DNA from 4 places in the Streptomyces sp. NBC_01176 genome. Region 4 is predicted to be linked to each of the others. Evidence: riboswitches for the same ligand, from Rfam matches in the RefSeq annotation. Region 4 holds a riboswitch; each other region holds the start of a gene.
The links. A riboswitch is a leader RNA that binds a small molecule or an ion and turns the genes downstream of it on or off. The one in region 4 is predicted to bind cyclic di-AMP.
Positions count from the first base shown of each region.

Region 1: linked by a shared signal. The riboswitch ahead of OG199_RS24800 (transglycosylase family protein) and the one ahead of OG199_RS22560 (M23 family metallopeptidase) in region 4 are both predicted to bind cyclic di-AMP.
Region 2: linked by a shared signal. The riboswitch ahead of OG199_RS08530 (LysM peptidoglycan-binding domain-containing M23 family metallopeptidase) and the one ahead of OG199_RS22560 (M23 family metallopeptidase) in region 4 are both predicted to bind cyclic di-AMP.
Region 3: linked by a shared signal. The riboswitch ahead of OG199_RS36520 (C40 family peptidase) and the one ahead of OG199_RS22560 (M23 family metallopeptidase) in region 4 are both predicted to bind cyclic di-AMP.

Region 1 covers NZ_CP108600.1:5,735,593-5,743,096, reverse strand. The annotation lists gene OG199_RS24815 (DUF501 domain-containing protein) at 1-297, opposite strand, end outside; gene OG199_RS24810 (septum formation initiator family protein) at 346-822, opposite strand; gene eno (phosphopyruvate hydratase) at 923-2,209, opposite strand; gene OG199_RS24800 (transglycosylase family protein) at 2,540-3,232, opposite strand; cyclic di-AMP (ydaO/yuaA leader) riboswitch at 3,237-3,400, opposite strand; gene OG199_RS24795 (transglycosylase family protein) at 3,584-4,603, opposite strand; gene OG199_RS24790 (cytochrome P450) at 4,833-6,104, opposite strand; gene OG199_RS24785 (globin domain-containing protein) at 6,261-7,472, shown strand; gene OG199_RS24780 (nucleoside triphosphate pyrophosphohydrolase) at 7,501-7,504, opposite strand, start outside.
Region 2 covers NZ_CP108600.1:2,024,687-2,032,190, reverse strand. The annotation lists gene OG199_RS08545 (XRE family transcriptional regulator) at 1-529, shown strand, start outside; gene OG199_RS08540 (DUF6126 family protein) at 571-687, shown strand; gene OG199_RS08535 (tyrosine-protein phosphatase) at 749-1,546, opposite strand; cyclic di-AMP (ydaO/yuaA leader) riboswitch at 2,099-2,255, shown strand; gene OG199_RS08530 (LysM peptidoglycan-binding domain-containing M23 family metallopeptidase) at 2,261-3,100, shown strand; gene OG199_RS08525 (SGNH/GDSL hydrolase family protein) at 3,374-4,159, shown strand; gene OG199_RS08520 (TetR/AcrR family transcriptional regulator) at 4,248-4,868, opposite strand; gene OG199_RS08515 (Glu/Leu/Phe/Val dehydrogenase dimerization domain-containing protein) at 5,067-6,257, opposite strand; gene OG199_RS08510 (hypothetical protein) at 6,254-6,439, opposite strand; gene OG199_RS08505 (MBL fold metallo-hydrolase) at 7,035-7,504, shown strand, end outside.
Region 3 covers NZ_CP108600.1:8,379,666-8,387,169, forward strand. The annotation lists gene OG199_RS36500 (saccharopine dehydrogenase family protein) at 1-300, opposite strand, end outside; gene OG199_RS36505 (TetR/AcrR family transcriptional regulator) at 433-1,143, shown strand; gene OG199_RS36510 (GNAT family N-acetyltransferase) at 1,334-1,969, shown strand; gene OG199_RS36515 (hypothetical protein) at 2,228-3,067, shown strand; cyclic di-AMP (ydaO/yuaA leader) riboswitch at 3,227-3,401, shown strand; gene OG199_RS36520 (C40 family peptidase) at 3,458-5,371, shown strand; gene OG199_RS36525 (lamin tail domain-containing protein) at 5,979-7,385, shown strand.
Region 4 covers NZ_CP108600.1:5,222,253-5,229,756, reverse strand. The annotation lists gene lhgO (L-2-hydroxyglutarate oxidase) at 1-953, shown strand, start outside; gene trmB (tRNA (guanosine(46)-N7)-methyltransferase TrmB) at 1,280-2,113, shown strand; gene OG199_RS22570 (PrsW family intramembrane metalloprotease) at 2,178-3,602, shown strand; gene OG199_RS22565 (aldo/keto reductase) at 3,631-4,575, opposite strand; gene OG199_RS22560 (M23 family metallopeptidase) at 4,643-5,680, opposite strand; cyclic di-AMP (ydaO/yuaA leader) riboswitch at 5,692-5,849, opposite strand; gene OG199_RS22555 (PP2C family protein-serine/threonine phosphatase) at 6,065-7,306, opposite strand.

The sequences.
Region 1 (7,504 bases), 510 kb from region 4:
CGCGGCGGCCAGCTCGGGGTCGGTGGCGAGACGGTCCGTCATCTCCTTCATGACGCCGTTGGCCTCCAGCGTGCCGATCGCGGAGGCCGCGCGCGGACACGTCAGGTAGTACGTCGTCGGGAACGGCGTCCCGTCGGGAAGCCGGGGCGCCGTCTCCACCACGTCCGGCTCGCCGCAGGGGCAGCGGTGCGCGATCGCGCGCAGTCCGCGCGGCGGCCGGCCGAGCTGCTGCTTGAAGGCCTCGACGTCCGCGTCGGTGGGCTCGGTCCGCGGGGTGGGCGGCGGGGGCGTTTCCATGCCTGTGCTCAAGTCACTTTCTCTGTCGTTTCACCGGTCCGTGTCAGCTCACCGGTCGGAGCGGTCGGACTTGTCGACGCCGTCCCAGACGTTGGCGTACCAGGGGCGGGCGTCCGCCCCGCGGTTCGTCCGCGACTGCTTCACCGCGTCCGGGTCGATCACGACGTAGCCGGTCTCACCCGGCATCACATAGTGCAGCCGTTCCCGGATCCGCTGCTCCGCGTACGCGTCGTCCTGCCAGCGCGCCTTCAGGTCGCGGAGCTGTTCGACCCGGGCGCGGGCCTGCTCCTGCTGCCGCTGCAGATCGGCGATCTCGGCGCGCTGGGACACGTACTGCCTTATGGGGTACGCGAGGGCCACGACCAGGGAGCAGACGACGAGCGCGAGCAGCGCGGCCCGGCCCGTCAGCCGCGAGCGCCGGGCCTGACGCTTGGTCTGGGAGCGGTAGACCCGGGCCGCCGTCTGCTCGCCGAGCAGCCGCAGCCGGGTCGCGGTGGAGAACCGGTCCCGGTCCTTCACGGCCATGTCCCCGCCTCCCCTTCACACGTGCGTACGTCCCCGCACACGGTACGGGACCGGGTACGGGGACGTACGTGCGACTGGCTAAGCCTTAACCCTGCCGGGGTCAGCCCTTGAAGCGCGGGAAGGCCGAGCGGCCCGCGTACACCGCGGCGTCGTCGAGGATCTCCTCGATGCGCAGCAGCTGGTTGTACTTGGCGACGCGGTCCGAGCGGGCCGGGGCGCCGGTCTTGATCTGGCCGCAGTTCACCGCGACGGCCAGGTCGGCGATGGTGACGTCCTCGGTCTCGCCGGAGCGGTGGGACATCATGCACTTGAAGCCGTTGCGCTGGGCCATCTCGACGGCGTCCAGGGTCTCGGTCAGCGAGCCGATCTGGTTCACCTTGACGAGCAGGGCGTTCGCGGAGCCCTCCTCGATGCCGCGGGCGAGGCGCTCGGGGTTGGTGACGAAGAGGTCGTCGCCGACGATCTGGACCTTGTCGCCCAGCTTCTGGGTGATGACGTTCCAGCCGGCCCAGTCGTCCTCGTACAGCGGGTCCTCGATGGAGACGAGCGGGTACGCCGCCACGAGCTCCTCGTAGTACTCCGTCATCTCGGCGGCCGAGCGGGACTTGCCCTCGAACTCGTACTTGCCGTCCTTGTAGAACTCGGACGCGGCGACGTCGAGCGCGAGCGCGATCTGCTCACCGGGGACGTAACCGGCCTGCTTGATGGCCTCGAGGATGAGGTCGAGCGCGGCGCGGTTCGACTCCAGGTTCGGGGCGAAGCCGCCCTCGTCGCCGAGGCCGGTGGACAGGCCCTTGGACTTCAGGACGGACTTGAGGGTGTGGTAGACCTCGGCGCCCCAGCGCAGCGCCTCGGAGAAGGACTCCGCGCCGATGGGGGCGATCATGAACTCCTGGATGTCCACGTTCGAGTCGGCGTGCGAGCCGCCGTTCAGGATGTTCATCATCGGAACAGGCAGCAGGTGCGCGTTCGGGCCGCCCAGGTAGCGGAAGAGCGGGAGGTCGGACGCCTCGGAGGCGGCGTGCGCGACGGCCAGCGACACACCGAGGATGGCGTTGGCGCCCAGCGAGCCCTTGTTGTCGGTGGCGTCCAGGTCGAACATGGCCTGGTCGATCAGACGCTGCTCGGTGGCGTCGTAGCCGACGAGCTCCGGGCCGATCTGCTCGATGACGGCGAGGACGGCCTTCTCGACACCCTTGCCCTGGTAACGGTTGGGGTCACCGTCACGGAGCTCGATGGCCTCGAAGGCACCCGTGGAGGCGCCGGACGGGACGGCGGCACGACCCGTGCTGCCGTCGTCGAGGCCGACCTCGACCTCGACCGTGGGGTTGCCTCGGGAGTCCAGGATTTCCCGGGCTACGACGACGTCGATGGACGGCACGAGCATCTCCTTCTGGGATGTGACGCGGGTACGCGGGCCCGCGGGGCCCGCACTGCACGGTGCCGCGTTCGGCTCCGCGGGATGAGCCTAACCGGCCCGGAGCGATCGGCCAGCCGCTCGACCACCCCTTGAGCAGAACTGAGGGTAAATATTGTTCCCCTTCGAAACAAAAAGCCCCGCTCCGGTGCGTACGGGGGAAGACGCACCGGAGCGGGGAGCCCGTGGGGACGGGGGTGGACCCTTATCGGGTCTCCGGCGTGGAGACCCTTCCTACGGGAGGCCTGCCAGCCGAGGGGCCTGTCATCCGAGAGGCCCCTCGTCCGGGGGACCGTCGTCTCAGCTGAGGTGGAGCTGCTGACCCGGGTAGATGAAGTCCGCGTCGTCGACGATGTCCTTGTTCAGCTTGAACAGCTGCTGCCAGCCGCCCTTGACCTTCTTCTTCTCGGCGATCGAGCTGAGGGTGTCGCCCTTGACGACCTTGTACTCGCCGTCGCCCTTCTTGACCTTCTTGCCGGTCGGGGTGGAGACGGTCTTCTTCTGGGCCGCCGGGCGCTCGGAGGAACGGGAGGCCGCGGTGTCCGTCGACCGGGTCTCGCTGCTCTGGGTGCCGCCGGAGGTGGACGGCTTGGCGGGGGCGGTCGTGCCACCGGTGTACGCGGCGCCGGACAGGCCCGTGCCGCAGGTCGGCCAGGCGCCCTTGCCCTGCGCGGCGAGGACCTTCTCGCCGATGGTGATCTGCTGGGACTTCGAGGCCTTGTCGGCGGTGGAGGCGTAGGCGGTGCCGCCGTACGCGGCCCAGGTGGAGGCCGAGAACTGCAGGCCGCCGTAGTAACCGTTGCCGGTGTTGATCGACCAGTTGCCGCCGGACTCGCACTGGGCGACGGAGTCCCACTCGGAAGCGGTGGCGGCGGAGGCGTTGCCTGCCGCCATCAGCGGAGCGGCGATGGCGACGCCGGTGACACCGGCGAGCGTGGCGACACGAGTGGCCTTGGACGGACGGCGGTGCTTGCCCTTGCTGGAAAACAGCATCGAGTGATCCCCTCACCGACGCCTGCGAGGTGAGCTGTCGGGTTCGGGCGGGTGAGTGCCCGGCCGTGCGCTCTCGGCGCACGTCTTCACCCCAAGCCGCTCCCGGTCAACTACCGGGCGCGGCGCTTACCTTGGGTCCCCCGCTCCTGCCTACGGCGCTTGACGCGTCGACTGTTCCCGTACGGCCGCTGGCAGGATTCGGCGTTGCGACCGTCGGGGCCCGCTGTGGCGAGCGGTGATGACCGTAAGCAGTCGATCGACCGAATTTCAAAGACGATCAGGGCCTTTGAGATCCATCTCTCACTTGCGCCAAACCGGACATTACCCAGCGAACCGTGACGTGAACTCCCGCTACTTTTCGCCCGATTCGGCATCAACTGCAAGGCTCTGACCGGGGAGAATGAGGTCCGGGTCGACGCCGACCGTCTTCGCGTTCGCGGCGTAGAGCCCGGTCCATCCGCCTTCGAGGTCAAGGGTGTCGGCGATGGTCGAGAGGCTGTCTCCGGTGCGGACGACGTACGAGCCGTCGACGACGCCGCGGGCGGCGCCGGAGTCGCGCGAGGCGTGCCGGCCGGAGGAGTCGTCGCCGCGGTCGTCCGCCGTGGCGTCGGTGGAGTTCTCGGCGGCACTGCCACCGCGGTGGCGCCCGGCACCGGTCGTCGACCCCTCGGAGGCCGTCGAAGCGTCCCCGTCCTGGCCCGAGTTGCCCGATTCGCCACCCTTCGCCGACCTCGCGCCCGCACTGTCCGTCTCCCGGGCGCTGCCGGACTCCTCGTCCGAGGGCGTGTCCGATTTCGTGCTGTTCCCGGTCCCGTCCGATGACGAATCGGTCGAGGACGAATCGGTGGAGGAAGAGTCGGAACGGGAGGAGTCGGACGAGGAGGCGCCGATCCCCAGCGAATCCCCCAGGGAGCCGGATCCATCGGACGAAGTGGATGAATCGGATGAACTGGACGAGTCGTCGGCCACGCCGGTGTCGACCGAGACCTCGCCCGAGTTCTTGCTGAGCCCGGAGAGCGGGCCGCAGGTCGGCCAGGCGGCGAGACCCTGGTCGGCCAGGACCTTCTCGGCGATGGCTATCTGCTGCGACCGGCTGGCCTCGTCGGCGCTCGGGGCGTACATGCGGCCGCCGTACCGCTGCCAGTTCTCCTGGGTCAACTGCAGTCCGCCGTAGTACCCGTTGCCGTCGTCGGCGCTCCACTGCCCGCCGCTCTCGCACTCGGCGACCCGGTCCCACGTGGTGCCGTCGGCCGCGTTCGCGCTGGCGGCACCGAGCAGCGGGATGGCGATGGCCGATCCGGTCACTCCTGCCGCGACGATGAGGGCCGGGGCCTGACGGGGGCGACGATGGCGGCCGTTCCCGGAGAGCATGCGAGAGCCTTTCACGTGACAGCAGGTGACTACGCGGCCGATGAGCCGCGTTGATGGGTGAACGTATCCGCACCCGATCACTTGTCACAAGTAGGTGCAGCGCAGATCACGTGAAGATCACAGAGTTGAGGGAGCATCACCTTTTGGCGACCGGACCTTCATACTCTGCGGCCACCACTACGGGGCGCCGCGACAGCCACCTCGCGCACACCGTACGACTGCCGCATGACTACCGACCAGGTGTGAACTCCACCGGAAGCGTGCGCAATCCGCGCATAATGAGTCCGCCACGCCATCGCAAATCAGCCGAATCGACCGCGAGTTGGAGGTCGGGCAGCCGGGTGAGGAGGGTGGCCAGCGCGGTCTGTCCCTCCAGCCGGGCGAGCGGCGCGCCGAGGCAGTAGTGGATGCCGTGGCCGTAGCCGAGGTGTTGGTTGTCACGGCGGGAGAGGTCGAGCGTGTCGGGCCGGCCGAACCGGGCGGGGTCACGGTCCGCGGCCGCGAGGACGACGAGCACGGGGTCGCCGGGCGCGATGTCCTGTCCGCCGATGCGGACCGCCTCGGTGGCGAACCGCCACGTGGCCAGCTCCACCGGGCCGTCGTAGCGCAGGAGTTCCTCGACACCCGTCTCCAGCAGGCCCCTCTCCCCGGCGGCGAGCGAGGTCTGCAGCCGCTCCCGCTGCCCGGGGTGGGTGAGGAGCGCGTACGTGCCGTTGCCGATCAGGTTCACCGTCGTCTCGAACCCGGCGAAGAGCAGGATGAAGGCCATGGCGGCGGCCTCGTTCTCGGTGAGGTGCTCGCCGTGGTCGGAGGCGCGGATGAGACCGGAGATGAGGTCCTCGCCGGGCGCGGGCACGTCGGGGAGGGCCTCACGCTTCTTGTGGATGAGCTCGCCCAGATACCCGCGCATCTTCTTGACGGACCGCCCGACCCCGCCCCTCGGGCCGCCGCCGTGCCGGATCATCATCCCCGCCCAGTCCCGGAAGTCGTCCTGGTCCTCGCGGGGCACGCCCAGCAGGTCGCAGATGGCGTAGATGGGGAGCGGGAAAGCGAACTCGTGGATCAGGTCGGCGGAGCCCCTCTCCTGGAACCGGTCGATGAGGTGGTCGGTGAGCTCCTGCACGCGCGGTGCGAACTCGGCGACCCGGCGCGGGGTGAACGCCTTGCTGACGAGCCGCCGCAGCCGGGTGTGGTCCGGCGGGTCGATGTTGAGCAGATGGGTCATCAGCTCGGCCTTGCGCTCGCCCGGGATGCCCGTCTTGCCTTTCGCGTGCGCGGGTTCGTCGTGGTGGGCCGGGTTCTTGCTGAGCCGTCCGTCCGCGAGCGCCTGCTTCGCGTCCGCGTACCGGGTGACCAGCCAGGCCTCCACCCCGCTGGGCAGCCGCGTCCGGTGCACGGGCGCGTGCTCCCGCAGCCAGGCGTACGCCGGGTAGGGATCGGTGGCGAACTCCCAGGTGAAGAGTTCGGGTGCGGGGCTGAGCGGCGGGGGCTGGTCGGTCACTCCCCGACGGTATCCGGCGGGCGGAGCACCGGCGTCCGCAGGGCGCGCGGGCCCCGAATGCGCCCCGGCGCAGCCGCCGCGCGGACTTCACCCCGGACTGTCCGTAAATCACCTGCCGTTTGACTCCGCGGCTCGACGACTCTCTACATTCGCGCCGTGGACCCCGAAATACTCAGATCCAGCTTCGCGGTCGTCGAGAGACGGGCCGAGTTCGCGGTCAAGTACTTCTACTCGCATCTCTTCCGGCACAACCCGGACCTGCGCGGGCTCTTCCCGCTGGACCACCCGGAGGACATGGAGCGGCAGCGGGACCGGTTGTTCGCGGCGCTCACCCATGTGCTGGAACGGCTGGAGGACCCGGCGCTGCCGGGGTACTTACGGGAACTGGGGCGCGATCACCGGAAGTACCTGGCGGAGCCGGAGCACTACGCGGCCGTGGGGGCGAGTCTCGTCGCCGCGTTCGCCGTCGTCGCGGGGTCGGCGTGGAACGCGGAGGCGGAGAAGGCCTGGGGCGAGGCCTACGGGGCGATCACGAACGTCATGCTCCAGGGCGCCTGGGAGGCGCAGCACGCGGGCGAACCGCCCTGGTGGGACGCCGAGGTCGTGTCCCGGACGCGGCACGGCGACGACCTCGTCGTCCTGACCCTGCGACCGCACCAGCGGCTCCGCTACTTCCCCGGCCAGTACGTCAGCGTCGGCGTCCCCCATCTGCCGGGCGTCTGGCGGCCGTACTCCATCGGCAACGCGCCCCGCGCCGACCTCACCCTCGATCTGCACGTCAGCCGGGTGGAGAACGGGGTGCTCTCCACCGCCCTGGTACGGCAGACCCGGGAGGGCGACGTCCTGCGGCTCGGCTCGCCCGGCGGCGGGCTGATCCTGCGCACGCCGGTGGAACGGCCGCTGACCTTCATCGCGGCGGGCACCGGGTGGGCGCCGGTCAAGGCACTGCTCCAGCGGCTCGACGCCACGCACGAGGCCCGGCTGTTCCTCGTCGCCCGTGACACCTCGTACCTCTACGACCGGTCGGCCGTGGAACACCTGCAGGCCCGGCTGCCCCGGCTGGGCGTCACCTTCATCACCCCGGCGCCCGGCCGCCCCAGGACGCAGGCGACCGAGCGGCTGCTGACCGCGCTGGGCAACCGGGCCGGCTGGGCCCGGCACGACGTCTATCTGACCGGTCCGCCCCAGCTCGTCGAGGAGGTCGGCGAGGCCCTTCCGACGCTCGGCACTCCGCCCGACCGGCTCTTCCGCGACCTCCTGCCGCCCACCGCGGAGGCGCGCGGCCGGCCGCTGGGCGCGGCGGAGTGGCTGCTCGACCGGCCCCGGCCGAACTGGCACAACCCGTCGGCCCGCGCGCCGGACGTGTGACCCCGGAACGGGGGACGCCGCCCCGGCCTCAG
Region 2 (7,504 bases), 3.2 Mb from region 4:
GGCCCGCGCCGCAGGGCTCTCGGCCGCCCATCTCTCCCGGCTGGAGACGGGACAGCGCCAGCCCTCGCTGCCGATGCTGCTCGCTCTCGCCCGCATCTACGGTACGACGGTCTCGGAGCTGCTGGGCGAGAGGGTCGCCGAACGGGACGCCATCGTCCGGGCCGCCGACATGGAGCCGACCGCGGCGGGCGGCTGGACCTACTGGCAGGCCGGTTCGCCGGGCCGCGGGATGCAGGCGCTGCGGGTGCACGTCCCCTACGGCTCCCAGGGCGACATCGTGCGCGTCCATCCCGGCGAGGAGTGGCTCCACGTCCTCCAGGGGCGGCTGCGGCTGCGCCTCGGGGACACCACGCAGGTGCTCGCGCCCGGGGACAGCGCGCACTTCGACTCGCTGACCCCGCACCGCATAGCCGCCGCCGACCAGGCGGGCGCCGATCTCCTCTTCGTACACACCCTGTTGCAGAGCCCCGCCGCCGCGCTGTGCCTCGGCCCGGCGGCGGCGCACCCGACCCTGGGAGAGATGTCATGACGGAACCCACGCAACCCACGGAACCCGGCCCCCGTCGGTCCATGGAGGACAAGTTCCCCCGTGCGCTGTGGGTACGGCTGATCATCTACGTCGCCGTCGGTCACCTCTTCGCCGCCTTCATCTACCTGCTGTTCACGCTGGGAGCGCAGAACCAGTAGACCGGGGGCCGGCGGACGTCCGTACAGCCGTACAGCCGTACCGCCGTACCGCCCGTGGACGTCAGTCGAGGAGCCGGTCGCGCAGCCGGTCGCGCAGGTCGGGGGTGAGGCGCAGGGCCTGCTCCAGGTAGCTGTCGACGCCGCCCCAGGTCTCCTCGATCGTCTCGAAGGCCGCCGTCAGATACTCGGCCCGCGCGTCGAACAGCGGGCTGAGCAGCTCCATGACCTCGGGGGAGCGGGCCGTGTCCGAGGTGCCGTTGCGGTGGACCTTGTAGCGGCGGTGCCGCGCGTTCGACTCCAGGTAGTCGGCGACGATGGCGTCGCGCTCGACGCCCACGGCGAGCAGCGTCACGGCTATGGACAGGCCGGCGCGGTCCTTGCCCGCCGCGCAGTGCATCAGCGCGGGCACGCTGTCCTCGGCCAGGGCGTGCAGCACCTGGGAGTGCTCGGCCGTCCGCTCGGTGATGATCGTGCGGTACGAACCGATCATCCGGTCCGCCGCCCGGCCGTCGCCGAGGTGGGCACGGAGCTGGTCGAGCTCGCCGTCGCGGACCATCTTCCAGAACTCGCTGCCGTCGGCCGGGTCCGTCAGCGGAAGGTTCACGTTCCGGACACCGGGCAGCTCGACGTCCGGCCCCTCCAGCTTCTGGTCCGAGGCATTGCGGAAGTCGAAGATCGTGTGCAGGCCGAGCGAGGAGAGGAACACGGCGTCCTCCTCCGTGGCGTGCGCGAGGTGACCACTGCGGAACAGCCGCCCGGACCGCACCCGTCGGCCGTCCACGGTGGGCAGGCCGCCCACGTCTCGGAAGTTGCGCACTCCGGCCAGCTCGGGCTCGGTCGACGGGACCTGCTGCGTCACGGGGGCTCCTCCCATAGGGCCGTCGGCACCGCTCGTCGTTGCTCGCCGACGGGAATCGCCTCTCGACGATACGACATGGGTTCCTCGGGCAATGAGTTGTCCACAGGCGCCCCGAGAACGGCGCTCTCGGGGCGCACGGACGGGTGAAACAGGTGAAGTGCATCGAAATGCGGTGCTGTTGCACCACGGACCGCGCCCGGGACCGCGCGGGGATCTCGGTGCGCCGCGGTCATCAACCTTTGTCTGATATTGGCGTTTTGTGTCAGTTGTCACTTCAGGTCGAACTCGCCCGGGAATATGGCTACATGGGAGGACGTGCGTGAGCAGCGTCATACGCGTGACGATGCGTGGCGGCATTCCCTCCACCATGTGCCCGGACCGCCGCGCGGATTGCCGGGATGGAGGGGGCGCTGTGCACGGAGGGTGACGGGCAATTCGGGCATCGATCATGAAAAGGGTGCGTGCGGGGATCGCGCACAGTTGTCGACGCCCTCTCCCCTCGCCTACGTTCGCCCTCAATCCGGACGGACGCCCAATCCTGCCGCCGCCCGGAATCCGCACTCACCCGTACGCGGCAGGAGCGGGGGATCCACAGGTATCGCGCCTGTTCCGGTCTCCGGAACGGCTAGGGGTACAGCCGCGCTGCCGCGCGGCCGGACATCTCCAGTCCGCACCCGACAGCTCACCTCGCAGGCGCCGGAGAGGAAATGCGCCATGCCCGCGAAGGGTAAGCACCGTCGCCCCAAGTTCCTGCGTCTGCCCCGCTCGATCGCCGTGCTCGGCACCGGTGGTGCCGCGCTCGCAATGCCGCTGATGGGGGCCGTCTGCGCCCATGCCGCGGCCCCGGCGGCCGCGGTCCCGTCCGCCGTGCAGAAGATCACGACGGTTTCCGTACCTGGGACCGCCGCGGAGAAGACCGCGGCGAAGACCTATGTCGTGAAGGCCGGCGACACACTCGCGAAGATCGCCGACCGGCAGCACGTCAGCGGCGGCTGGAAGAAGCTCTACGCCGACAACCGCGCGGTCGTCGGCGGCGATCCGACGGCGATCCACCCCGGTCTGAAGCTCACGATCGAGGGGCAGGGCGCCGCGCAGCCGGCCGCGTCCACCGCCACCCAGGCCTCCGCGGCCAAGGCCGCCGCAGCCGGGTACACCCTGCCGGTCGAGGGGGCCACCATCGGCACCGGCTACAAGGTGCCCGGCAGCATGTGGTCCAGCGGCTACCACACCGGTGTGGACTTCGTGGTCCCGACCGGCACCACGATCAGGTCCGTCGCCGCGGGCACCGTCGTCTCGGCCGGCTGGGGCGGCGCGTACGGCAACCAGGTCGTCATCCAGCACGCGGACGGCCGGTACTCGCAGTACGCCCACATGTCCGCGCTCTCCGTCGCGGCGGGGCAGACCGTGACCGAGGGGCAGCAGGTCGGCGTCTCCGGCGCGACCGGCAACGTCACCGGTCCGCACCTGCACTTCGAGATCCGCACGACGCCGGACTACGGCTCGGACATGGACCCGGTCGCGTACCTGCGCTCGTACGGAGTCGTCGTCGGCTGACGCCCCCACGCGACCCGCGGGCCGGACCCCACGATCCCGGGGTCCGGCCCGCGGTGTCTCGTCGATGCCGTGCCGGCGTCGTCTCCGGATCACGGTCTTCCAGGTGTGGCGGCTGTTCAACCACGCCTGAGAGAACCCTATTCCGGATTTCGCCGGTCTTTATGAGTGGCTTATCTCACCACCCGTCAACCCATTCCTACGGTCGCGTAGCTCACATCCCAAGGTGAATCATGGCTCGACGTGGCAGACGATTCGAAGAGTGACAACAGAGCGGTGATCGGGTCGTACGTGGCGGTGGGGGACAGCTTCACCGAAGGCGTCGGCGACCCCGGCCCCGAAGGAGCCTTCGTCGGTTGGGCGGACCGTTTCGCGGTACTGCTCGCGGACCGGCAGCCGGAAGGCGACTTCACCTACACCAACCTCGCCGTCCGCGGGAAGCTGCTCGACCAGGTCATCGACGACCAGCTCCGGCGGGCCAAGGAACTCGCCCCGGACCTGGTCTCCTTCTGCGCGGGCGGCAACGACATCATCCGGCCCGGCACCGACCCCGACGAGGTCGCGGAGCGCTTCGAGCGCGCGGTCGCCGACCTCACCTCGGCCGTCGGCACCGTCATGGTGACGACCGGCTTCGACACCCGTGGCGTCCCGGTGCTGAAGCACCTGCGCGGCAAGATCGCCACGTACAACGGACATGTGCGGGCCATCGCGGACCGGTACGGCTGTCCGGTCCTCGACCTGTGGTCCCTGAAGACGATCCAGGACCGGCGCGCCTGGGACGGCGACCGACTGCACCTGTCGCCGGAGGGCCACACCCGGGTCGCGCTGCGGGCCGGCCAGGTCCTCGGCCTCGACGTGCCCGCCGACCCGGACCAGCCCTGGCCGCCCCTGCCGCCCCGCGGCACGCTGGAGGTACGGCGCGACGACATCCACTGGGCGCGCGAATACCTCGTGCCGTGGATCGGACGAAGGCTGCGCGGGGAGTCCTCGGGCGACCATGTCGCGGCCAAGGGCAGCCTGTCGCCGAACGACATCAGGATGCGGATCGGATCCGTCGCCTGAGCCGCGTGACATCGCGGGACGGCCGACGGGCGGGACCGCGGGGGGGCGTCGCCCCGGACACGGCGGGGGATGTGCCGGGGCAGGCGCCTCAGCGCACCGCCGCCGTCAGGGCCGCCCGCTCGATTCCCAACTCCCGCGCGAGCGCGTCGTCCACCCACTCCTGGGCCCGCGCCCGCGACACCGCGCCCGTGTAGGCGGTCATCTGCACCGCCAGCCCGTCGAGCAGCGCCGTCAGCCGCAGCGCGGCTCCCGCGGGATCCGGGCACCGGAACTCGCCGCCGGCCACTCCCTCCGCGATCACCTCGGTGATCGCGGCCTTCCACTGCCTGTCGAGGTCACGCGTGACCTCCCGCAGCGCGGGCTCGCGCAGCGCCGCGCCCCAGCCCTCGATCCACAGTCGCCAGCCCTTGGCCTGGCCGGTCGGCGCGTACCAGCGGACGGCCGCGCGCAGTCGTCGCAGCGCGGACGTACGGCGGCCGAGCAGCTTGCGCAGATGGGCGAGGTCGTCCTCGGCGGCGTGGGTGAACGCGGCCGCGACCAGCTTCTCCTTGGTGGAGAAGTGGTACAGCACCAACGCGTTGCTCACCCCGAGCGACGAGGCCACGTCGGCGATCCGTACCGCCGCCACGCCCCGCGCCTCGATCTGTCCGATGGCAGCCCGCAGCAATTCCTGACGCCGCTCCGCCACGCTCAACCGCACCCTTGCCACGCGGCAACCCTAGTGCCTCGCCCGGGTCGGACGGCTCCCGGTGGCCGATCCGGACACGTCCTGTCTCTGCGGACACCGGGAACTCCCGTCCCGCGCAGGCGGATCGGACGAGAGCGCGACGGGATTCGGCGGCAGCGCGGTGCCGGAGTCGGGCCGGAAGCCCGGCGCGGGAGTCGGGCCCGGAACCCCGCTCCCGGGTCAGCGGTACCAGCCGAACCGTTCCGCGATCACCGGCAGCCGGTCGGCGACGATGGCGTGCGCGGCGGCCCGCGGCGTCGTCCCGTCGGCCTCCGCGCGGGCGAGCATCCGGTCGATCAGACCGCGCATGGAGCGTCGGGTGTACGCGAACGCCTCGTCGGCGTCCGCGCCGATGTCGCCGAAGAGCGTCCACCACCACCAGGCGTTCGTCCCGGAGTTGACGACGACGTCCGGCAGCACGAGGACACCGCGCGCGGCGAGCAGGTCCTCCGCCCCGGGCAGGACGGGCATGTTGGCCGCCTCCACGATCCAACGGGCGGTGATCCGGGCCTGGTTCGTGGTGTCGATCGCGTACGAGACCGCCGCGGGCACCAGGACGTCCGCGTCGGCCGACAGCCAGGCATCGGCCGGGAGTTCACGGTCGGCCGGGCGCAGCACCGCGCGGTCCACCGTCCCGTAGGCGTCTCTCGCCGCGAGCAGCGCGTCGACGTCGAGTCCGTCCGGATTCCCGATCGTGCCCTTGATGTCGGCGACGGCCACGACGGTGAGTCCGGCGCGCGACAGGAAGCGCGCGGTGGCTCCGCCCATGGTGCCCAGGCCCTGTACGGCGACGCGCGTTCCCGGGTACGCGACTCCGGCGCGGTCCAGGGCCGCGAGCACCGACTCGGCGACACCGCAGCCCCCCACGAGTTCGTCGAGCCCGATCCCGTCCACCTCGACCGCGAAGGCGTCCGCGAGACGGCTCCGCGCGCTCTTCTCGTCGTCGAGCAGCGGGTACACGGCCTGGATGGACGAGACGAGCCCCGCCTCCGTGGCGGCCCGGTCCACCAGGTCCTGGGAGAGCCCGAGATCCTCGCCCGTGGTCCAGAAGTTCTCGATGTACGGGCGCATGGCACGCAGATAGCGCACCAGGAGGCCGTACGACGCGGGGTCCTGGGGGTCGCAGTCGATGCCGCCCTTGGCGCCGCCCAGCGGGATGTAGCGGCCCTCGGGGTTGTAGTGCAGGGCCTCCTTCATCGTCATGCCCCGGGCCAGCCCGGCGACCTCGTCCAGGGTGCAGCCTTCGCGCATCCGCAGCCCGCCGCTGGAGACGCCCCGGACCAGACGGTCGACCACGAGGAACCCCGGGCGGCCGGTGACGTGGTCGGTCCAGGTGAGTGTGATCAGGGGCGTGGTCGGGGGCGCGGTCATGGGTACTCCTCGGGGGCGGGGATCAGGGTGGGGCGGTGGGTGCGCGGCACCTCGGCGGGGTGCGGGCCGGTTCGTCGACGGGCGCGCCGTCCGTGGGCGGTCGGCGGCGACCGGAGACCGCTCCCGGCCGGCTCGGTACCCACGGCGACGATCACATCGCGACCCGCCAGCCACTTCTGCACCGACTCAGTGTGCAGGGACACCCCTGGGCGGGAGGTGACGGCGCTCGGGATCGGTCGCCTTCGGTGAGTGCGTCGGCATCCATCGTTCCTCCCGGTGCGGACGGATCGGCGCGAGCGCCTCCACCGGAACCTTTACTGAATCGTCAGTCAGTATCGGAACGCTGCCCGCGCTGTGTCAATCCACTGGACGGATCAGCGGTGGGTGGGGGCGGACAGGGGAGTGAGGGGTGGCGTCGGCGCGGGCGGCTCCGCGCTGGTGGCCCAGGTGTTCGCGCGGCCGGCCCGTTCGGCGGCCGGCTCGCCGGAGGTGACCGGCCGGGCGCCGGGCCGGGCACCCGGCGGCCGTCGGGCCGGTCGGGCCCGCGCGTCCCGAAATCCCCTTCCCCGGTGCGGAAGAAGAGAGAGCGCCGCGGGGTTGCGAGATACGGGCCGTAGGCCCCTCCGGCGCGTTCGCCCGGCAGTGCGGGCGCCGGGACCCCGTCCTCGCGGCGCGCGTACCGGGGACACCACGCCGTGACCCCGCGAGGGCGGAGTCCCGGCACCGTCAGAGGGGCCGACCATAATGGGAGGCCTGACCGACTCCATTGGAGGTACCGTGACCGGTTTCCGTACGTTGAGCTCCGGGCTCCGCGCGCTGCAGCCCGCCGCCTTCGGCGCGGACCCGGGCGGTGAGCGCCTGGAGCGCATCCGCAGATCGCCGAATTTCGCGGACGGGGTCTTCCAGAACCCGGTGAGCGCCCGGACCCGCCCCGACGGCTCCATGATCGAGTTCGCGAAGGTCTTCTTCCGCAAGGAGGAGCGCGTCCGTCGCGCCCCCGCGGGCACGGTGCCGGTGCACGCCACGACGCTCGCCGACCTCGCCAGGCCCGCGAAGAGCGGGCTGCGGATCACCTGGATGGGGCACTCCAGCGTGCTGGCGGAGATCGACGGGCACCGTGTGCTGTTCGACCCGGTCTGGGGCGAGCGCTGTTCTCCCTTCAACTTCGTCGGACCCAAGCGGCTGCACCCGGTGCCGCTGCCGCTGGCCGCGCTGGGCCCGGTCGACGTCGTCGTCATCTCGCACGA
Region 3 (7,504 bases), 3.2 Mb from region 4:
GTAGGTGGCGCCGGCCGCTCGCGCCGCCTGGAAGAGGGGCATCACGAACCGGGGATCGGTGGCGTTGAGCAGGACGTCGCACCCGTGCCGGCTCAGCAGCGCGGTCACCGCGCCCTGGTCGGAGGCGTCGACGCGCTCGGCACGGAAGCGGCCCGCGGCGTCCGGGAGGGCGGCGACCGCGGCCTCGGCGCGGCTCAGGTCGTAGTCGGCCACGACCATCTCGTCGAAGAACGGACGACGGGCCGCGATCCGGGTGATGGCGGTGCCCACACCGCCGGCTCCCACAAGCAGAACACGCATGACACGGACTTCCTCTCTGCGGAGAAGGGACGTGCCCGCACGGACCGGAGACGCGGCGCCCCTGGCGGGAGATCCAACGCCGGGTGCTCGGATAAGGTCAATGGTGTTGGCATAAGGGTCGGGGAGGTGGCGGTGCCGAAAGCGGTGGTGCCCGAGGAGAAGCGGCGGCGGCGTCGTCCCACCAGGGGCGGCACCGTGCTGTCCGAGCGGCTCATCGTCGAGACCGCCCTGCGGATGCTGCGGGAGCACGGCAGCGCGGGACTCACCGCCCGCCGTCTCGGCCTGGCCCTGGACGCCGATCCCAGCACCCTCTACCGGTACTTCCGCGGTATGGACGACCTGACGCTCGCGATCGGCGACGCCCTGATCGGGCAGGCCCTGGACGGCTGGCAGCCCACGGGGGAGTGGCGGGCGGACCTGCGCGGCCTCGGGCTGCGTATCCACGCCGTGTACGTCGGGCATCCGCAGGCGGCGCTGCTGACCGCGAACCGGGTCACCGGCCGGGCCCACGAACTGGCGGCCGACGAGGCCATCCTCGACGTCCTGCGCACCGCGGGGTTCCCGCTGCCGGACACCGTACGGATCTACCAGGCCTTCATCGACCAGACGCTGGCCTTCGCCGCGCTCGACGCCGCCTCGCTGGCGCTGCCGCGCGAGAGCCGCAGCGCCGACGAGGACATGTGGCGTTCGACGTACGCCCGGCTGCCGCGCGCCACCCATCCGCGGATCGCGGAGGCGGCGCCCCTCCTGGCCACCCGCATGGTCGACAGCGCCTATCCCACGGCCCTGGAGATGCTGCTGGACAGCGCCGCGGCGCAGTGGGAGACGCTGCGCTGCCGGTGACGGCGGTCGGCCGGCGCCGGGCGGTGCCGTGCGGGTACGGTCCCTGCCCGGGGGCAAGGGGTAGGGAGGCGGCGGCTCGAGCGGGCCGGGCGAGCCGGACGGAGGGGCGGATGGAACGGGTCGGACGGACGGGGCGGTCGGAGCGTCCAGGCGCTGGCGGGAGCGCTCCCATGCGGGGAGGATACGGCTCATGACTCACCAGCCGACGATCCGGCCGTACAAGGCCGAAGACCGTGCAGCGGTGGCGCACGTGTGCGTGATGACGGCTCACGACGGAGGGGACTCACGGGCCCTCTATCCCGACCAGGAGCTGATGCCGACCCTGTTCGCGTACCCCTACTGTCACCTCGAACCGGAGCTCGCCTTCGTGCTCGACGACGGGACCGGCCGGGCGGTCGGCTACGTCCTGGGCACCGCCGACACCGCGCGTTTCGTCGGCGACCTCCGCGACGTCTGGATACCGGGTGTCGCCGAGCGGTACCCCCGGAGCACGAGGCCACCGCACACCCCGGGCGACACGATGATCGACCTGCTGCACCGCCCCGAACGCATGATCCTGCCCGAACTCGCCGCCTATCCCGCGCATCTGCACATCGACCTGCTCCCGGACTGGCAGCGCAGGGGCCATGGCCGGGCGCTGATGCACACCTTCCTCGCCGCGCTCGCCGATCGCGGTGTCCCGGCCGTCCACCTCGGCATGGTCACCGCCAACACGTCCGCCCGCGCCTTCTACGACCGTCTCGGCTTCCACGAGATCCCCGTACCGGAACCGGGCCCCTTGACCTACCTGGGCAGGCCGACGGACGGCCCGCTCGGCTCACCCTGAGGCGCACGGGCGGTGGGGGCCGGGCCCGCGACAGGGACAGGGCACGGCCGGAGTCAACCTAATGACGATCACGTCCCTCTATACGAGGAGACGTCCTGCGGGTGGTGGGGGGAGAGGGCATTGCTTAGGGCGGTGGAAGAGCGTCGCGGCGATGTCGGCAACGGTCATGGACGGACGGCGGGACCCGGCGACGGTCCACCGCCGTCCGCCGCGGGCGACGACGCGCACGGGCGACCGGGTGGATCCCCGTACCGGTTCGTGTCGTTCGTCGGACGCACCCTGCGCGGCGAGTGGCACGGCATGGTCGTCGAACCGTTCCGGCAACTCCTGCGCCGTGGACTGTCCGGACTCGTGCTGGCGTTCGTGGCCGCCTTCGGGGTCATCTTCTTCCACGCGATCGCCCAGCATCCGGCCGGGGCCACGGTGGTGCGGCTGACCGGCGGTGTCAAGGCGTCCCTGCCCCTGCCGCTGGCCCTGCTGCGTACTCCCGTGTCGCTGTACGTGCCCGCCCTCGACCTTCCGGTGTGGGCGGGCATCACCCAGCTGTTCCTCGCGTTCGCCCTCGCCGAACTCGCCCTCGGCCGGGCCCGGACGCTGGTCATCGCGTACGTCACCACGCTGGCGGGCACCCTCACCGTCCGCGTGATGATCGCGATGGGCCCGGGCTGGTGGGGCCTGGGGCTGCCCCCCGAGATCGGGCAGGTGCTGGACACCGGCCCGTCCGCCGCCGTGGTGGGCCTGTTCACCTATCTCGCGGTCGTCCGACGGGCGCCCGTGGTGTTCGCGCTCACCGGCGGCTCGATGGTGTGGGAGTCGATCGTCAAACCCAATCTGGCGGGTCGGGAGCACCTGATCGCCGTGGCCGCCGCGATCGTCCTGGGGCTGCTGCACGGGCGCTGGCGAAGACCCGTGCGGGCCCTGTCGGTCCTGCTCGGCTCGCGCCGAGCGGACGATCGGCCGACCGGCGGCCCGGACCTGTCGAGACCGGCGGTCCCGGCGGCCGTGGCGGGAACACCGGCCGCTGCGGTGTCACCGGCCCTGGCGGACCCGTCGGGTCCCGCGCGTCGCGCCGACGAGCCACGGGCGCACCTGCGCTGACACCGGCGCCGTGGTGCGCAAACTCACCCGAGATCGGGAGTACGACGAAGGTCACAATTACATATCGGACACATCGCACTTCAATCTTCACGTGAGGCACACAAGTTGGCTAAGTTGGCGACAGGCCACACGACTTCCTCCGGCGAACCTCGCCGGGTCGCTTGGCCTCCGCCTAATCCGGTGCGGCCTCCTGGCCACCGGAGCCGGGGACCCAACCGAACCCTGGGGTGAATCGGCCCAACTGCCCTACCGGGCAGAGGCCGTAGGGCATACCTTCCGGATCCGTCCGCCCGAACCCGACAGCTAACTCGGTAGGCGGAGCACGGAAGGAGTACGTCTGCCATGGCGCCGGAACGCACCCCGGGCCCTGGAGGCAACAGCCTCCCCGGCATGCCCCGCTCCGCACCCGCGACGGTGGCCCGCTCCTCGGCGGACCTCCCGCAGAGCCCCAACTCCGCGTCCCTCGGCGGAGACGACGGTCCGAGCCGCGAAGAGGTCCAGCAGCGGATCAGCTCCTTGTACGACCGGGCCGAGACGGCCACCGGGAACTACAACGCGACCCGCGCGATGACCTCCGGTTCGCGTAAGCGCGTCAACCCCGCCCGGGACAACGGGCGCAGGAGCACCGACGCCGCCCTCGACGACGTGTCCCGGCCCTGGTTCGACGTGGGCCGTGCCCAGTTGGGCCCGACCGTGCCGGCGAGGCTGCCGGCCGACAGAACGCCGAAGCGTGCGGCCGAGGCGCGCCCCGCGCCTGCCGCGAAGCGCCTGGAGGGCGGACCCTCCGCCCGAACCGCGGGTCGCCCCGTTCCGGAGCTGACCGCCGGACCGGGAGCGGGCCCCGTGGCCGAGTTGACCGCCGGACCGGCGGCCGGGACTGAGCCGGCCTCCGGGAGGGCCGTCGCGGCGCTGCCGGCCGGGACCGGAGCGCGACAGGAGGCGGTCAAGGCCCTGCCCGCGCCGGCCACGGAGTCCGGCCACTCCTCGCTGAAGAACCGCAAGGAGCAGAACCGGCGCAAGCTCGCACTCGCCCGTGAACTGCTGTCCCGGCACGTCGTCCAGCAGCGGATCGCCCCGATCGCGGCGATCGAGGCGCCGCCCGCTCAGGAGATCTGGCCCACCCCGGAGGAACGGACCCGCCGCGAGGCCGAGGAGCAGTGGCGGCGACAGCAGTCGGCCGGCCTGGCCATGGGCGCAGCCGTGGACACGGCCGCACGTGCGGGCATGGCCGCACCGGCCGGTACGGACGCGTCCCTCGGTACGGGCATGCCCCTCACCGCGGACATGACGTTCACCTCGGACACGGCGTTCACCCCGGGCATGACGTTCAGCTCGGACACTGCGTTGGCCTCGGGCATGACGTTCAGCTCGGATGCCGCGTTCGCCCCAGGCGTGACGTTCGGCTCGGACACTGCGTTGGCCTCGGGCATGACGTTCAGCTCGGATACCGCGTTCGCCCCAGGCGTGACGTTCAGCTCGGACACTGCGTCGGCCTCGGGCATGACGTTCAGCTCGGATACCGCGTTCGCCCCAGGCGTGACGTTCGGCTCGGACACTGCGTCGGCCTCTGGCATGACGTTCGCTTCGGACACGGCGTTCCCCCCGGGTATGACGTTCACCTCGGACACGGCGTTCGCCCCGGGTACGCCCTACGCTCCGGAGCTGTCCTACGCGCAGGACATGCCCTACGCCCCCGACCAGTTCCAAGGTCCGGAGCCACTCCGTGCCCCGGATTTGCTTTTCGTCCCGGAGGCGCCCGTCGCCTCGGAGACGGCCTACAGCCCGGCCATGACCATTGCCCCTGCCCCGTCGGTCGTGTCCGCTCCGTTCGCCCCGTCCGTCGCTCCCGACGCGTCCTTCGTCCAGGCCGCGCCTGTCACCGCGGGAGTACCCACCACCGTGGGCACGGTCATGGCCGGCGGCGACACGTCCGGATCGGGGTACGACATGAAGGCAGCCAAGGCACTGGCCTTCGCCCGTGCCCAGATCGGCAGGCCGTGCGTCTGGGGCGCGGCCGGGCCGGGTTCCTACGACTGCGCGGGCCTCACCCGGGCCGCGTGGATGGTGGCCGGGGTCGCGCTCCCGCGCACCGCGCGCGACCAGGCGACGGCCACCACGGCGATCCCGCTCACCGACCTCCGCGTCGGCGACCTGATCTTCTTCTACGGCGACGTCAGCCATGTCGGCCTCTACATCGGCAACAGCATGATGATCCACGCGCCGAGCCCGGGGGCGTACATACGCGAGGAGTCGATCTTCTACGCCGGACAGGCGGCGATCCACAGTGCCGCGCGGCCCGCGTAAGAGGCCGGGAGGGCTCGCGCGCGACTGCCGTCCCGCAGCCTGAAGGGGGCTGTCGAAGCGGCTGGTCCGGCACGACCTGCCGGACGCCCGCGCCGACCTGGCGCGGGCGTCGGGCCCCGCCTCGGGCACCCCCTCGGACGGCGCGCCGGCTCACGCATCGAGTCGTCGAACGGGCCTACGCGGACGGCTACTTGCCCGAGACGGTCGTGCACGTCGCGGTCGCGTTGGTGACCACCGGCATGTGGTCGGACGTACTCTCCTCCACCGCCAGCCGGCCTCGGAAAGTGACCGGTGGCGCTGCCTCGGGCGACTCGTCCGGGGAGCGCACGGTTCCTGCGCCGGTCGTTCGCCGTCCGCTTGTCCCCGGCGTACGCGGCGGCATGCCGGTGGAGGCTCCTACGTCGACGCGGGTACCCAACTCATCGCCAGGGGGCTCGCCTTGGCGCGGCCGAGGCGGCGGGGGGTACCGGTTGATCAAGTCCGTTCGGCGCGTACCCGCACTGTTCGCGGCGAGTTCAGTCCTTGGTCGTCGGTGTGCCCGAAGCTTCGCCGGGAGCGTGAGCGCGCTCCTTGTCTGCCCGACCCCCTGAAAAGAGGACCGGCCACCTTGCGTACGCACTGGCGTAGACAAGCCCCCATCACCGCCGTCGCCCTGATCCTCCTCGCCCTCGGCCTGTCGGGTGCGCCGGCTTCGGCGCAGGACCCGTCCACGGTACGGATCAACGAGGTCGAGTCGAGCGGTGGCAGCCCCGGCGACTGGATCGAACTCGTCAACACCGGGTCCGCCGCGGTCGACGTGTCCGGATGGATCGTCAAGGACAACGACAACTCCCACTCCTACAAGATCGGCAAGAAGACGTCGATCGCTCCGGGTGCGTTCCTGGCGTTGGATGTCGAGTCGTCGTACGGGCTGGGGAGTTCGGACTCCGCGCGGCTGTTCCAGACGGACGGTTCCACCCTGGTGGACTCCTACACCTGGACCGACCACGCCAGTACCACGTACGGGCGGTGCGCGGACGGCACCGGCGCGTTCACGACCACGACCGCGCCGACCAAGGGCGCGGCGAACGCCTGCGGTACCACCGGCGGCGGGGGCGACACCACGTGGCCGGGCGGCACGGCGGTCACCGTCGCGGACGGTTCGAACGTGTTCGGGGAGAACCTCAGCGGGCTGTCGTTCGAGAGCGAGGGCGTGCTCTGGGCGGTGAACAACGGCCCCGGCAAGCTGTACCGGCTCGTGCCCAACGGCACGACATGGCGCCCCGACCCGGCGAGCGGCTGGGGATCGGGCAAGGCCCTGCACTACGCGGGCGGCACCGGCGACCCCGACGCCGAGGGCGTGGTCGTCACCCCCGACGGCATGTTCGTCGTCACCGAGCGCGACAACGGCAAGAGCTCCACCAGTCTGCCGAAGATCCTGCGCTTCGACGCCTCCTCCACCGCCTCGTCGCTGAACGCGACCGCGGAGTGGAACCTCACCTCCGACCTCCCCTCCCTGCCGGCCAACGCGGGGCCCGAGGGCATCTCGTGGATCCCCGACACCTTCCTGACCGCGCACGGGTTCCGCGACGAGCACACCGGCGCCGCCTACAACCCGGCCGGCTACCCGGGACACGGAAGCGGCCTCTTCCTCGCCGGCGTCGAGGACAACGGCACCGTCTACGCCTACGCCCTCAACCAGTCCGGCGGCGGATACACCCGCGTCGCCACCATCACCAGCGGCTTTCCCGGCGTGATGGACCTGGAGTTCGAGCCCGCCACCGGGCACCTGTGGGCGGCCTGCGACGACACCTGCCAGGGCCGGACCTCGACCCTCGACATCAACGCCCAGGGCACGTTCGCCGTCACCCACACCTACGACCGACCCACCGGCATGGCCAACTACAACAACGAGGGCTTCGCCATCGCCCCCCAGTCCGCCTGCGTCGGCGGCCACAAGCCGGTCCTGTGGTCCGACGACTCCAACGACGGGGGCCACGCGCTGCGCGCCGGCACTCTGAACTGCACCCCCTGACACCGGTGGTACGGGGCGGGGCGGGGGCGCGCGACAGCAGCTCCCGCCCGCTTCCCGGGCGTCCGGGGCGATGACGAAGGCCGTGGTCCGTGAGGACCGCGGCCTTCGGCCGTGTCCTC
Region 4 (7,504 bases):
ACGGCATCGCGCACGCCGTCACCGGCAAGCTGATCGTCGCCACGGAGAAGGCCGAGCTGCCCCGCCTGCACGCACTCGTCCAGCGGGGCCGGGAGAACGGGATTCCGGTCCGCGAGCTCGGCACCGCCCAGCTCGCGGAGTACGAGCCGGAGGTGCGCGGGCTCGCCGCGATCCATGTCGGCACGACGGGGATCTGCGACTACGTGGCGGTCGCCCGGCAGCTCGCGGAGGCCTCCGGCGCGGAGATCCGCTACGGGGCCGAGGTCGTCCGCATCGACCGGCGGGACGCCCTCGGGGTCGCCGTCCGCACCGGTGACGGCGCGATCGTCCGTGCGCGGGTGCTGGTCAACTGCGCGGGGCTCCAGTGCGACGAGGTCGCGCGGCTCGCGGGGGACGAGCCCGGGATGCGGATCGTGCCGTTCCGCGGCGAGTACTACTCGTTGGCGCGGCCCGAGCTGGTGCGGGGGCTCGTGTATCCCGTGCCGGACCCCGCCTTCCCCTTCCTCGGGGTGCATCTCACCCGGGGGATCGACGGAGACGTCCACATCGGGCCCAACGCGGTGCCGGCGCTCGCCCGGGAGGGGTACGGATGGGGGGTGATCCGTCCCCGCGAGGTGGGCACGACCCTGGCCTGGCCCGGGTCGTGGCGGATGGCCCGGCGGCACTGGTGGTACGGGGCGGGGGAGCTGCGGCGGTCGGTGTCCAGGAAGGCGTTCACCGGAGCCGTGCAGCGGCTGCTGCCGGCGGTGACGGTGGACGATCTGGTGCCTGCGGAGGCGGGGGTGCGGGCGCAGGCGGTGCTGCGGGACGGGACGCTGGTGGACGACTTCCTGATCGAGGAGGGGGTGCGGACGGTGCATGTGCTGAACGCGCCGTCGCCTGCCGCGACGGCGGCTCTGCCGATCGGGAGAGAGGTTGCGCGCAGGGCGCTGGCCTCGCTGGCGGCGACCTGAGGATTTTCGCCCCCGCCGCCGCTACCCGACCCATCCTCCACCTGGGGGCTCCGCCCCAGACCCCGCCAGGGGGCTCCGCCCCCTGGACCCCCATCGCCCGAAGGGCGTCCTCAAACGCCGGACGGGCTGAAATGCATGACCCCGGGCGCCGGCCTTCGAGGACGACCCAACAGCACGGGGCTCGCACCTCCAGCGCAGGCCCGCATATCCAGCCCGTCCGGCGCTTGAGGACGAGGCCGCCCAGGCCGATGCGGGGGTCGGAAGGCGGCAGCCCCCGGCGGGCAGCGGACGGTGTGTGCCGGACCTGGTCGTAAAATCGACGCATTGTGTCTGAGTTCCTGAGCAGCTCCCCCGAAGAGCCCCACCCCACCGGCGACACCCAGCGGGAGCGCCCCCGTGCCAAGGGAGAGCCCCGCTTCCCCGACGGGCCGAAGGCCGATCCCGCCGGGTCGCACTTCGAGCGGCGGATCCGGAGTTTCCAGCCGCGCCGGAGCCGGGTGACGGCCGGGCAGGCGGACGCCCTGCAGCGGCTGTGGCCCAAGTGGGGCCTCGACATCGACGGGCAGCGGATCATCGACCTGGCCGAACTCTTCGGTGCCGACCTTCCCGTCGTCCTCGAAATCGGATTCGGCATGGGCGAGGCCACGGCGCGGATGGCCACCGAGGACCCGGGGACGGGCATCCTGGCCGTCGACGTGCACACCCCCGGCCAGGGCAACCTGCTGAACCTCGCGGACCAGAACGGACTGTCCAACATCCGGGTCGGCAACGGCGACGCGATCATCCTGCTCCGCGAGATGCTCCCGCCGGACTCGCTGAGCGGCCTGCGCGTGTACTTCCCCGATCCGTGGCCCAAGAAGCGCCACCACAAGCGCCGGCTGATCCAGCCGGAGTTCCTGGACCTCGTCGCGACCCGCCTCGCGCCGGGCGCGCTGGTGCACTGCGCGACCGACTGGGAGCCGTACGCCGAACAGATGCTGGAGGTGCTGACCGCACATCCGGACTTCGAGAACACCGCGCCGGACGGCGGTTTCGCGCCTCGTCCGGGCTTCCGGCCGCTGACCCGTTTCGAGGGCCAGGGGCTGGAGAAGGGTCATGTGGTGAACGACCTGCTCTTCCGGCGCGTACGGCACCGGGAGCAGCACACGTCGGGCGACTGACACTCCCGCGGACCGCCTCCGGCACCGTCGCGGGGACCGCCCCTGCCTCGTTAGGGTCAATGCCGTGGCCACCTTCCCCGCGTACCCCACGCACCCCGGCGCTCCCGGCGACGCGCCGACCGCCGGTGCGCCGCGGCTCCCGCACTGGTGGCAGCGATGGGGGTACCTCGCTGCCCGAGCGCGGCCGACAGCCTGGGGGAGAGTGCGTTACGGCGCGCCGGCCGCCCTGCTCGCGCTCTCCGGTCTCGTGATCCTGGCCCTGGTGCGCCAGCAGACGGGTACCGAGGGTTTCCTGGTGGGTCTCGGCCTCGCCGTGCTGCCCGTCCCGCTCCTTCTCGCCGCGTTCCGCTGGCTGGACCGGGTCGAGCCCGGCCCCTGGCGGAACCTGCTCTTCGCCTTCGCCTGGGGCGCGTGCGCGGCGGCGCTGATAGCGATCGTCGCCAACAGCTTCGCGACCCGGTGGATAGCCACCGCGACCGCCGACCCGTCGAGCGCGGACACGCTCGGCGCGACGGTCATAGCCCCGATCGTCGAGGAGTCCGCGAAGGCCACGGCCGTCCTGCTGGTCTTCCTCTTCCGCAGACGGCACTTCACCGGGATCGTCGACGGCGTGGTCATCGCCGGGGTCACGGCGACCGGCTTCGCCTTCACCGAGAACATCCTCTACCTCGGCAACGCCTTCGGCACGGACCAGCTCAGCGGCGAGCACGGACTGGCCTCAGTCACCGCCGCGACCTTCTTCGTCCGGGTCGTGATGGCGCCCTTCGCGCACCCGCTGTTCACCGTGTTCACCGGCATCGGCTTCGGCATCGCGGCACTGTCCGCCGAGCACCGGCGGCTGCGCCGCGTCCTGCTGCCCCTGGGCGGACTGCTGCTCGCGATGGGCATGCACGCCATGTGGAACGGCTCGTCGAGCTTCGGGAAGTACGGGTTCTTCGCGGTGTACGGCGCGTTCATGGTGCCGGCGTTCGGGCTGCTCACCTTCCTCGTCATCTGGACGCGGCAGCGCGAGCTGAGGACCGTCCGCGCCGAACTCCCGGCGTACGCCGCCGCCGGGTGGCTGACACCGCCCGAGCCGTACGCGCTCGGTTCGATGCGGGCACGGCGGCTCGCCCGTCGGTACGCGGCCCATCACTTCGGCAGGGCGGCGGCACGGTCGGTCGCGCGGTACGAGGCCTGCGCGACCTCGCTCGCGTTCCTGCGGCACCGGGGACGCAGCGGCCGGGCCGGCGCCGATTTCGTCGTACGGGAGCGGGAGTTGCTCCACGAGCTGTGGCGCCGCCGGGAGGTCGCCCGCCCCTCTCTCGCGTACGCGGCACGGGTGACCGCGCCGGCCGTACCGGTGCCGCCGCCGTGGCCCGCGTACGGCTACGGCGGCTACAGCCACGGCGGCTACGGCCATGTCCCCGCGCAGCCGTCCGCCCCGGACGGACGTCCGTATCCGGCCCCGGCAGCGCCCCGTCCGGCGTACGACCCGTACCGGACCTGAGCGGCGCCGGGGCCGCGGAGCGGATCGCTCAGGCGGACGCCTCCGTCAGCCGCGCCAGTTCGTCGTCCGTCAGCGTCAGGTCCGCGACCGCGAGCAGCGCCGGAAGCTGTTCGACCGTCCGCGCCGAGGCGATCGGGGCCGCGACGGTGGGCCGGGCGGCGAGCCAGGCGAGGGCGACCGTGGCGACCGGGACGTCATGGGCGCGGGCGACCTCGTCGAGGGCGTCGAGGACACGGGGCCCCCGCTCCGTCTCGAGGTGCTTGGCCGCGCCCTCGGCCCGCGCCGAGTCGACGGTCGTGCCCGGACGGTACTTGCCGGTGAGGAAGCCGGACGCGAGGGCGAAGTACGGGACGGCGGCCAGTCCGGTCCGGGAGGCGACCTCCTGGAGCGGGCCCTCGTAGGTGTCGCGCGAGACGAGGTTGTAGTGGGGCTGGAGGGCGGTGTAGCGGGCGAGGCCCTCGCGGTCGGAGAACTCCAGGGACTCCGCGAGCCGCTCGGCGGAGAGGTTGGAGGCGCCGATCGCCCGGACCTTGCCGGCCCGGACCAGCTCGTCGAGCGTGCCGATGATCTCCTCGACGGGGACCGAGGTGTCGTCGAAGTGGGTGTAGTAGAGGTCGATGTAGTCCGTGCCGAGCCGGCGCAGTGATGCGTCGGCCGCCGCCCTGATGGTGTCCGGGGCCAGCCCCTTGTACTGGGGATGGGAACCGACCTTGGTGGCGAGGACGACATCGGAGCGATTGCCGCGCGCGGCGAACCACTTGCCGATGATCGTCTCGGACTCGCCGCCCTTGTTGCCGGGGATCCACGCCGAGTAGCCGTCGGCGGTGTCGACGAAGTTGCCGCCCCCGGCGGCGTACGCGTCGAGGACGGCGAAGGACTGCGCCTCGTCGGCGGTCCAGCCGAAGACGTTGCCGCCGAGGGCGAGCGGGAAGACCTCGAGGTCGGAGGAACCGAGCTTGCGGAGAGGAGTCATACCCCATTGCAACAGCCGTACCGGACGACTGCATTCCGCACCCGCCGTACTGGTGGCGGGTGCCGGATCAGGGGTTGATGCCCTTGCCGTGCAGCCACGCCATCGGGTCGATCGCGGCGCCGCCGCCGGGGTGGACCTCCAGGTGGAGGTGCGGCCCGGTCACGTTGCCGGTCGCGCCCACCCGTCCGATGACGTCACCCGTGCCCACCTTCTGGCCCACGCTGACGCTGATGGACGACTGGTGGCAGAACCACAGCTCCGTGCCGTCGTCGAGGGTGAGGATCGTGCGGTAGCCGTACGCGCCGGCCCAACCCGCCTCCGTGATGGTGCCGCTGTGGATCGCCTTGATCAGCGTGCCCGTGGGAGCGGCGAAGTCGAGGCCGGTGTGGTACCCGGAGGACCACATGGAGCCGGCGTCGCCGAAGCGGGAGGTCAGGGTGTACGAGGAGGTCGGCAGCGAGTAGCTCTTGGCGAGCTCCGCGAGACGCGCGGCCTCGGCCTTCTGCTTGGCCTCAGCGTCCGCCTTCTTCTTCGCGGCGGCTTCCTTGGCCTTGGCCTCGTCCTGCTGCTCGGCGGCCAGCGCGACCGCCTTCTTCGCGGCGGCGGTCTCGGCGGCGGACTGGGCCGCACTGTCGACCTGGTCCTGCTGGGACTCTGCCTGCTCCATGATGCGGGCACGCAGCGCCTCACCGGCGTCCGCGTTGCCCTGGGCGGCGTCGGCGCTGGTGAGACCGGCGCCGGTGAGCGGGGTGGAGGAGCCCTTCGGCGTGCTGGAGCCGCCGTCGGAGATCAGGGCCTTGGCCGACTGGGTGACCGAGGAGAGGTCGGGCAGCGAGATCGACACGGGCGGCTTGCCGGGTGCGGCGGTGGCGATGCCACCCGCGCCGACGGCGGCCAGGACACCGACGCCGAGGACGGTGGAGCTGCGGGCGAGCCCGCCCCCGCGCTGCTTGGAGACGCGGTGCCGGCCGCGGACGGGAGCGACGGAATCCGCGGTGGGGTTCCACTCCTCCCAGGGGCCCTCGTCGTCGCCGCGGGAGTAACCGAAGGTCTGGGTGTCGTTCGGCGCGAACGAAGTGGGCTGGGCAGGCCGGTTGGACGCCACGTGGGCGCGCTCCTTTCCTTCCTTCTCGCCTACCGGGTTAGCTGACGGGTTCGGAGCAGGAAGGTCTCCTACGCGCGTCAACCCACGGTGTCTCCACCGTGAAAGACGCTCGATTCACCCCAAGTTGGTGGTTCCCCGGTTCCCTCGCGGGATTCGGCGCGTGCGCACGGAGCCGTCTCTTGTGACGGCTGGGACGACCGCGCTGCGTTATCGAACGTTAATAGACTCGGGTACCGGATTCCAAGCCGTTCGTGCTGATCATTGCGCTCTCTTGGCCAGGACTTACGGGGCATGAGCGGGGGAAAACGGGCGAGTTGGCCCACCGTCCCCGGTGAGGCCGTTCTTGACGGTGCGTCAGTCGTTATGCGGAGGGATACCGTCCGGCTACGCCTCGTGACGGCGATCAAGGAGCTTCGCCGTCTGCCGGGGGCGCCGTACGGCGAGCAGTGCCATGTCGTCCGAGAGCGCGCCGCCGGTGTGCCGTCGGACCCCCGTCGCGAGCGAGGCCAGCAGGGCGTCCGGGTCGCGGAAGGTCCGTCCCGCGAGCCGTTCGGCCGGCTCGTAGAAGGTCCCCCGGCCGTCGCGCGCCTCGGACAGCCCGTCCGTGTGGACCAGCAGCGTGGAGCCGGACGGGAAGTCCGCCGTCTCCGCGCGGTCGGGCCAGGAGCCGAGCTCGCCCATGCCGAGCGGCAGCGCGGGGTCCGCGGCGTCGAGCGTGGCCAGCGTGCCGTCCGCGTGCAGGAGCAACGGCGGAGGATGGCCGCGGTTGACGATCCGTACCGCGTCGCCGTCGTGCGGGATCTCCGCGAGGACGGCCGTGGTGAAGCCCTCGAAGGCGTCCAGGCCCTCGCGCCGGGTGCCCTCGCGGGCCAGCGCCCGTTCCAGCCGCTGCGCGACCGCCTCCAGGGTCGCCTCCTGCTCGGCCGCCTCCCGGAACGCCCCGATGACCACCGCGACGGCGGCCACCGCGCCCATGCCCTTCCCACGGACGTCGCCCACCACCAGCCGTACTCCGTGCGGGGTGTCCTGCACGGCGTAGAGGTCGCCGCCGATGGACGCGCCCTCCTGGGCGGCCTCGTAGCGCGCCGCGACCTCCAGGGCGCCGATCCTGGCCTCGGGCTCCGGCAGCACGGCGCGCTGTGCCGCCTCGGCGATCTGGCGGGCCGAGGCGAGCCGTTCGTCCGAGCGGCGGACGAGGATGTTGATGAGGACGGCGAGGCCGACGACGGTCGCCACCGTGACGACCTCGGTGATCGAGCCGATCCTCATGTGCAGGCCCAACCTGAGACGGAGGGCGAGCAGCGCGGCCAGCGTCAGGGCCCCCGTGAGGAAGGTGCCGCGCAGCGAGAAGAGCGGCGCGGCGACGAGCGGGGCGGCGGTGAAGAGCGGGGCCGCGGTGAAGTCGGGCGGTGTGAGGACGTCGTAGACCACCGCGACGACGACGAGCAGCACCGGCAGCACCCGCACCAGGGTCCAGGCGCGCGAGATCCGGCGCGCGTCCGTCTCGACCGGAACCCGCGGCGGCTCGCTCCCGAGCCCCGGATCGGGCACGGGGTCGCCGGGCAGCCGTCCGCCCGACCGGTCGTAGGGCGGTTCGGCCCGCTGCGCACCTCCTGGCTGCCCCACCCGTCCAGGTTTCCCGCAGCGGGGGGAGGGGGCCAGCGGTGTGGGCCGACCGGGGGACGGGTCCGCCGACAGGCGTCGCGCGCGTCCTGCGGCCGGTCCCCGTATCCGCGGCCGGAGAGACGCCGGGGGCCAGCGGGCGGAGGGACGCCGGGGGCCGCGAATACCCGGAACCGAGGGCCGCGCGAACACCGGGAACCG